DNA from 3 places in the Paracoccus sp. SY genome. Region 2 is predicted to be linked to each of the others. Evidence: riboswitches for the same ligand, from Rfam matches in the RefSeq annotation. Region 2 holds a riboswitch; each other region holds the start of a gene.
The links. Region 2 has a riboswitch for thiamine pyrophosphate ahead of thiD (bifunctional hydroxymethylpyrimidine kinase/phosphomethylpyrimidine kinase). Riboswitches for the same ligand answer to the same signal wherever they lie in the genome.

Region 1: linked by a shared signal. The riboswitch ahead of CK944_RS05275 (thiamine ABC transporter substrate binding subunit) and the one ahead of thiD (bifunctional hydroxymethylpyrimidine kinase/phosphomethylpyrimidine kinase) in region 2 are both predicted to bind thiamine pyrophosphate.
Region 3: linked by a shared signal. The riboswitch ahead of thiC (phosphomethylpyrimidine synthase ThiC) and the one ahead of thiD (bifunctional hydroxymethylpyrimidine kinase/phosphomethylpyrimidine kinase) in region 2 are both predicted to bind thiamine pyrophosphate.

The regions. Positions count from the first base shown of each region.
Region 1 is NZ_NWMQ01000004.1:71,487-73,745, forward strand. It holds gene mutS (DNA mismatch repair protein MutS) at 1-1,118, opposite strand, end outside; TPP riboswitch at 1,178-1,274, shown strand; gene CK944_RS05275 (thiamine ABC transporter substrate binding subunit) at 1,306-2,259, shown strand, end outside.
Region 2 is NZ_NWMQ01000006.1:138,483-140,741, forward strand. It holds gene ggt (gamma-glutamyltransferase) at 1-1,016, opposite strand, end outside; TPP riboswitch at 1,128-1,234, shown strand; gene thiD (bifunctional hydroxymethylpyrimidine kinase/phosphomethylpyrimidine kinase) at 1,317-2,135, shown strand; gene CK944_RS07575 (FAD-dependent oxidoreductase) at 2,132-2,259, shown strand, end outside.
Region 3 is NZ_NWMQ01000077.1:2,596-4,854, forward strand. It holds gene thiC (phosphomethylpyrimidine synthase ThiC) at 1-900, opposite strand, end outside; TPP riboswitch at 1,012-1,132, opposite strand; gene CK944_RS20885 (BCCT family transporter) at 1,348-2,259, opposite strand, start outside.

The sequences.
Region 1 (2,259 bases), on a different contig from region 2:
CCCGCCCGGATCGCGGCCAGATCGCGCGGCCCGCCCCGGTCCAGCGCCAGCCGCGACAGCGCCCGGTCCATGTCGGGCACGCGCGACAGCGCCGTTCGCAGATCGCCCGTCAGGCGGGGATCATCGACCAGCATCGCCACCGCGTCATGGCGCGCGTGGATCAGCGCCAGATCGCGCGATGGGGCGCCGATGCGTCGTTCCAGCAGCCGCGCGCCCGCCGCCGTCACCGTCCGGTCGATGGCCGACAGCAGCGATCCCTCGCGCCCGCCCGACAGGGCCTGGGTCAGTTCCAGGTTGCGCCGGGTGGCCGCGTCGATCCCCATCGCCCCGCCCGCGCGTTCGCGCACCGGCGGGCGCAGCAGGGGCAGTTTCCCCTTCTGCGTCAGGTCCAGATAATCGACGATGGCCCCCATGGCCGACAGTTCCGCGCGGCTGAACGACCCGAAGCCGTCCAGCGTTTCCACGCCGTAAAGCCCGCAAAGCCGCCGCTGCCCCGCCGCGCTGTCAAAGGCACTGGCGTGCAGGTCGGTCAGCGCCGCCCCGGCATCCGCCGCCAGATCGCCCAGGCCCGATCCGTCGCAGGCCAACAATTCGCGGGGCGCAAGGCGCGCCAGTTCGGGCGCAAGTCGCGGCAGCGGGCATTCCATCACCTGGAAGGCGCCGGTGGAGATATCCACCCAGGCCAGCGCGCAATCATCCCGCACCTGCGCCCATGCCGCCAGATAGTTGTGGCGCCGCGCCTCCAGCAGCGATTCCTCGGTCAGGGTGCCGGGCGTCACCAGCCGCACCACGTCGCGGGCGACGACCGATTTCGACCCACGCTTCCTGGCCTCGGCCGGATCCTCCATCTGCTCGGCGATGGCCACGCGAAAGCCCTTGCGGATCAGCGTCAGCAGATAGCCCTCGGCCGCATGGACCGGCACGCCGCACATCGGGATGGGTTCGCCCCCATGGGTGCCGCGCTTCGTCAGCGCGATGTCTAGGGCGCTTGCGGCGGCCACGGCGTCGTCGAAGAACATCTCGTAGAAATCGCCCATGCGATAGAACAGCAGGGCGCCGGGGTTCGCCTCGCGGATCGCCAGGTATTGCGCCATCATCGGCGTGGGCTGATCGGTCATGTCCTTCGTCATGGCGGCGTTTCTAGCCGCTTGCGGCGGGCTGCGAAATCCCTACATTCAAGGCCACCTCGGGGGGCCATGTGGCTGAGACGCGCAAGCGGACCCGTTGAACCTGATCCGGCTAACACCGGCGGAGGGAAGGTGACGCTGTCCTTTCTTTCGTGACCCATATGGAAAGGAGACAGCGATGAAACTGCCCCTGATGCTTGTTCTGCTGGCGGCGACCCCGGCCATGGCGCAGGACAAGCCCGTCCTGACCGTCTATGCGGGCGAATCCATCACCAGCGAATGGGGCCCCGGCCCCAGGATCGAGGAAGGGTTCGAGGCCTTCTGCAACTGCGACCTGCGCTTCGTCACCGGGGACGAGTTGTCCCGCGTGCTGATGGAGGGCGAACGGACCGAGGCCGACATCGTCTTCGGCCTGAACACCGACGTGACCGCCCGCGCCCGCGCATCCGGCCTTTTCGCGCCGCATGGGCAGGATACGTCCGGCTTGTCGCTGCCCGTCGAATGGACCGACGACATCTTCCTGCCCTATAACTGGGGCGAGACGGCCTTCGTCTATGACGAAACCCGGCTGCAGAACCCGCCCGCCAGTTTCGTCGAACTGCTGGAGGCGCCCGACGACCTGAAGATCGTGATCCAGGATCCGCGATCGTCGGTCAGCGGCCTGGCGCTGCTCTTGTGGGTGAAGTCGGTCTATGGCGACCAGGCGCCTGACGCCTGGGCCAAGCTTGCCCCCAAGGTGCTGACCGTGACCAAGGGCTGGTCGGAATCCTATGGGATGTTCACCGAGGGCGAGGCCGACATGGTCCTGTCCTACACCACCTCGCCCGCCTATCATATCGAGGCCGAGGGCGACGCCACCAAGAAGGCCGCGATCTTCCCCGAAGGCCATTACCTAATGGCCGAGGTCGCGGCACAGGTCCGCACCACCGACCAGCCGGAACTGGCGCAAGCCTTCATGGACTGGATCCTGACGCCCGAATTCCAGGCCACCATCCCGCTGGCCAACTGGTCGCTGCCCGCCAAGCTGCCGCAGGACGACTGGCCCCAGGTCATGCGCGACCTGCCCCGACCCGAAAAGACCCTGTTCTATTCCGAGACCGAGGCCGAGGCGCTGCGTCAGCCCGCGCTTGAC
Region 2 (2,259 bases):
TCCGCCCCCAGCGCGGCCAGGTCGTATCCGCCCAGCATCCCCAGGATCTGCCCCACGGTCAGCCCGCCCGATGACGGCGGCCCCATGCCGCAGACATCATGGCTGCGATATTCGACGCAGACGGCCGGACGTTCGACCACCCGGTAACCCGCCAGATCCTGCATGGACAGCAGGCCGGGATTGTCGGCATCGCGCACGGCCGCGACGATGCCTTCCGCGATGCCGCCTTGGTAAAAGCCCGCCGCGCCCTCGGATGCCAGGCGGCGCAGGGTTTCGGCATAGGCCGGGTTGGTCAGCCTTGCCCCCGCCGCGACCGGCTGGCCATCTGGAAAGAAATAGGCCGTCGTCGCGGGATCGCCCTGCAACGCCTCGCCTTCCTCGGCCACCAGCGTCGCCAGGCGCGGAGAGACGGTGAAGCCTTCCTCGGCCAGGCCTATGCCGTCGTCGAACAGGCCCGCCCAATTCGCGCGGCCCCATTTGCGATGCGCGGCCTCCAGCAGGGCGGGCGTGCCGGGGGTGCCGACCGACAGGCCGCCCACCACCGCCTCCATGAAGTCCAGCGGCTGGCCTTCCCCGTCCAGAAACAGCCTGGGCGTGGCCGCCATGGGGGCGGTCTCGCGGCCGTCCAGCGTGGTCAGCTCGCCCGTTTCGGCGTCGTGCCAGACCAGAAAGGCACCGCCCCCCAGGCCCGAGCTTTGCGGCTCGACTAGGCCCAGCACCACCTGCACCGCGACCATGGCGTCGGCCGCGCTGCCGCCGGCGGCCAGGACCTTGGCCCCCGCCTGGGACGCCAGGGGATGGGCCGCGCTGATCATCCAGTCCTGCCCGGCAACGGATTCGCCCCGCGCCTTGGCGTCAAGCGCATCGCGCGAGGCCTGGGTCAGCGGGCCGAAACCGTCGGCCTGGACGTCGGAACCCGACGCCCCCTCGGGCGCCACCGCGTCGGTGGCCTGCTGGGCAAAGGCCATGGCGGACCCGCCCAGGAACAGCGCGACCGCAACTGCCGATTGTTTCATACCCGCCTCCCTGTGTTTCGATGACCCACTGTGCGCCCCTGGGGCGAATGGCGCAAGCCGCGGGGTTTTCCCGCTGGACGCTCGCCCCCGACGCCGCTAGGGTTCCCCCGACACTATCCGTTGGGGCGTCCCGTCGCGGGGCTGAGAGGTGCAATGCGCACCGACCCATCGAACCTGATCCGGGTCATGCCGGCGGAGGGAACGGATAGGCAGACATGCGTCGTCCGCCGGACCGATCCGCCTGTCTGCCGCCCCCTCCCCCCTCGCATGTCCCGGATGCGACAGAAAAGGGGAAGGGACATGACCAGGACCGTTCTGACCATTGCCGGATCCGACAGCGGCGGCGGCGCGGGATTGCAGGCGGATATCAAGACCCTGTCGGCGCTTGGCGTTTATTCCGCCAGCGTGGTCACGGCCGTGACCGCCCAGAACACCCGGCGCGTGACGGCGATCCATCCCGTCCCCCCGGCCTTGATCCGTGCCCAGATCGACGCGGTCCTGGACGATATCGCCGTTCATGCCATCAAGATCGGCATGATCGGGTCGCCGGAGGCAGTCGCCGCGGTCGCGGCATCGTTGCGCGATTGCGCCATCCCCGTCGTGCTGGACCCGGTGATGATCGCGAAGTCGGGCGATGTCCTGGCATCGGACGACGCCGTGGCCGCGCTGATCCACGATTTGCTGCCCCTCGCCCATGTGCTGACCCCCAACCTGCCCGAGGCCGCGCGCCTGCTGGGCCAGGCCCCTGCCGGTTCCGACGCCCAGGCGATCGCGCAGGGCCGTGCGCTTTGCGCGCTTGGCCCGCGCCATGTGCTGATGAAGGGCGGTCATGCAGGGGGAAGCCACTGCACCGATCTTCTGGTCGGGCCGGACGAGGTGGCGCGCTTCGCATCGGCGCGGATCGACACCCGGCACACGCATGGCACGGGATGTTCGCTGGCCTCGGCCATCGCGGCGGGACTGGCGCAGGGGCTTTCGGTCGCGGATGCGGCGGGCCGGGCGCATGACTGGCTGCACCGCGCGATCCAGGCGGCGGACGATCTGTCCATCGGCGGTGGGCATGGGCCGGTGCATCACTTCCACGCGCTGTGGCCGCAACCCGTCGAGGCCGCCCTGTGAGCGTGACCGTGATCGGCGGGGGCGTGATGGGCCTGTGCGTCGCCACGGAACTGACCCGGCGCGGCATCCCGGCGGCTGTCCGCGACGGCGCCCCCGGCCCGCAGGCCTGTTCCTGGTGGGCAGG
Region 3 (2,259 bases), on a different contig from region 2:
ATCCACGCCCTGTTCCGCCTGTTCGACCAGCGTGTCGCGGAAGATCTGCCAGGTCAGATCCTCGGCAATGCCGCCGACCTTTTCCAGCGCCTGATACAGCGGCACGGTCCCGATCGGCACGGGCGAGTTGCGGATGATCCAGTCGCGGATATTGTGGATGTTGCGCCCGGTAGATAGGTCCATGACCGTATCTGCGCCCCAGCGGATGGCCCAGACCATCTTGTCCACCTCTTCCTCCATCGACGAGGTAACGGCGGAATTTCCAATATTGGCGTTAATCTTGACCAGGAAATTGCGTCCGATGACCATCGGCTCAAGCTCGCGATGGTTGATATTGGCCGGAATGATGGCCCGGCCCGCCGCGATTTCCGCGCGGACGAATTCCGGCGTGACCAGATCGGGGATCATGGCCCCGAAATCCTCGCCATCGCAGGCGGCGGCCGTTACGCGCCCCTCATTCTCGCGGATCGCGGCGAATTCCATTTCGGGCGTCACGATGCCCGCGCGCGCATAGGCAAGCTGCGTGATCGCGCCAGTGCCGTTCGCACCCGGCGTCGCGCGCAATGGCTTCATGGCGCGCGGAAATGCCGGGGTCAGGCGTTCCCCCGTGGCAAAACCGTTATCGGCCAAAGTGACCGCTCGCCCGGCATAAGCAACGGCATCGCCACGCATCCGCTGCCAATCGCCTCGCATGGCGGGCAATCCGCAGGCAATGTCGATGTCGGCATCAGGGTCGGTATACGGGCCGGAACTGTCATAGACCGTCAACGCGGGTTCGCCCCCGCTCAGCTCGATGCGCCGCATCGGCACGCGGATGTCGTGCAGGGTGCCGGTGATGTAAACCTTGCTGGATGCGGGCAGTGCGCCCGTGGTGATTGCGGGCTGCGGCTGGTCTTTCATGTCTTCCTCTCCATTCGCGCGACCAAGGCGAGGATGGCAAGGAAGCGCAGGCCATATGACCGCGCGAACGGGGCCAAGCGGCCCGAAAGGACCGCCCAGAATGCAACTGGGGGAATTGCCCTTCGGTCTTCCTACGCCAGCATCAACTGGGTCAGGTTCAAAGGGTCGCTTCACCGGGGTTGCCCCCACTCAGCCTCTCAGTCCCCTAGGCGGGACTCCCCTGACGTGCGGGCAAGCTGCACTGAGGTGCTGCATGTGTCAAGCAGTGAGAGGTTTGACTGTCCGCTTCGTCCGCATAGCAGACATCCTGCCGAAAATAGTATGCCGTGCAAATAGCCTGGAGCGACCCGCTGAGCGCCGTGTCACGGGCAGGCATCCGCCACACTCGCTTGTTCGGATTGCCGGACCACGGGCCTGTCTCGGAGGCCCGTGGCCATAACACGAGCGTCAGCTCATGCGATCAACGACAAGGCCCGCAGTCTCCGCATCGGCAAACCGGTCGCGCTGATGGTCACGATAAAGCGCTTTGCCCAACGAGACGCACATCGCAACCATCACGAACGCGAAGGGCAGCGCTCCGATGATCATGGCGTTCTGCAGCACGATCAGCCCCCCGCCTCCTGCAATGATCAGGGCACCGATGACCAGTGTCAGCAGGACACCCCAGACGATACGGTGGCGCACGTCGGTTTCTTCCTCACCGCCTGCCATGATTGTGTTGATGACAAGGAGGCCCGAGTCAGCCGAGGTGACGAGGAAAGTCAGGATCAGCGCCACGCACATGATCGCAACAATGCCATAGACCTGTTCGCCCACGATGAACTGCAGCGTCGCGAACAGCATGTTGGTGGTGGACGCATCGATGATGGCACCTTGGGCGACGCCCGACAGCTCCAGATCGATTGCCGTGCCGCCGAGCATGGCCATCCAGGCAAAGCAGACCAGCGACGGTGCGATGACGGCCCCAACCACGAATTCGCGCACCGTCCGGCCCCGCGAGATGCGGGCGAGGAAGAGACCCACGAAGGGAGAAAAGGCAATCCACCACGCCCAGTAGAAGGTGGTGGAGCCGGCCTGCCAATCGCCGAGGGCCGTGCCGGTCGAGTAGGCTTCGAACGAGAGGCCCGGGAAGTGCAGAATGTAGTCCACCAGTGCCGAACCATAGGTCGACAGCGAGAACAGAACCGAGCCGAAGACCACGAACACCAGAAGCAGCATGGTGGACAAGACGAGGTTCAGGTTTGACAGGTGTTTGACCCCCCGCCCGACACCAGACACTGCCGAGAGGGTCGACATCGCCATCACGACGATCAAAGCCGCGATCAGCCCGACGCTGGAGGGCGCGGGAGGGCCGCCGTC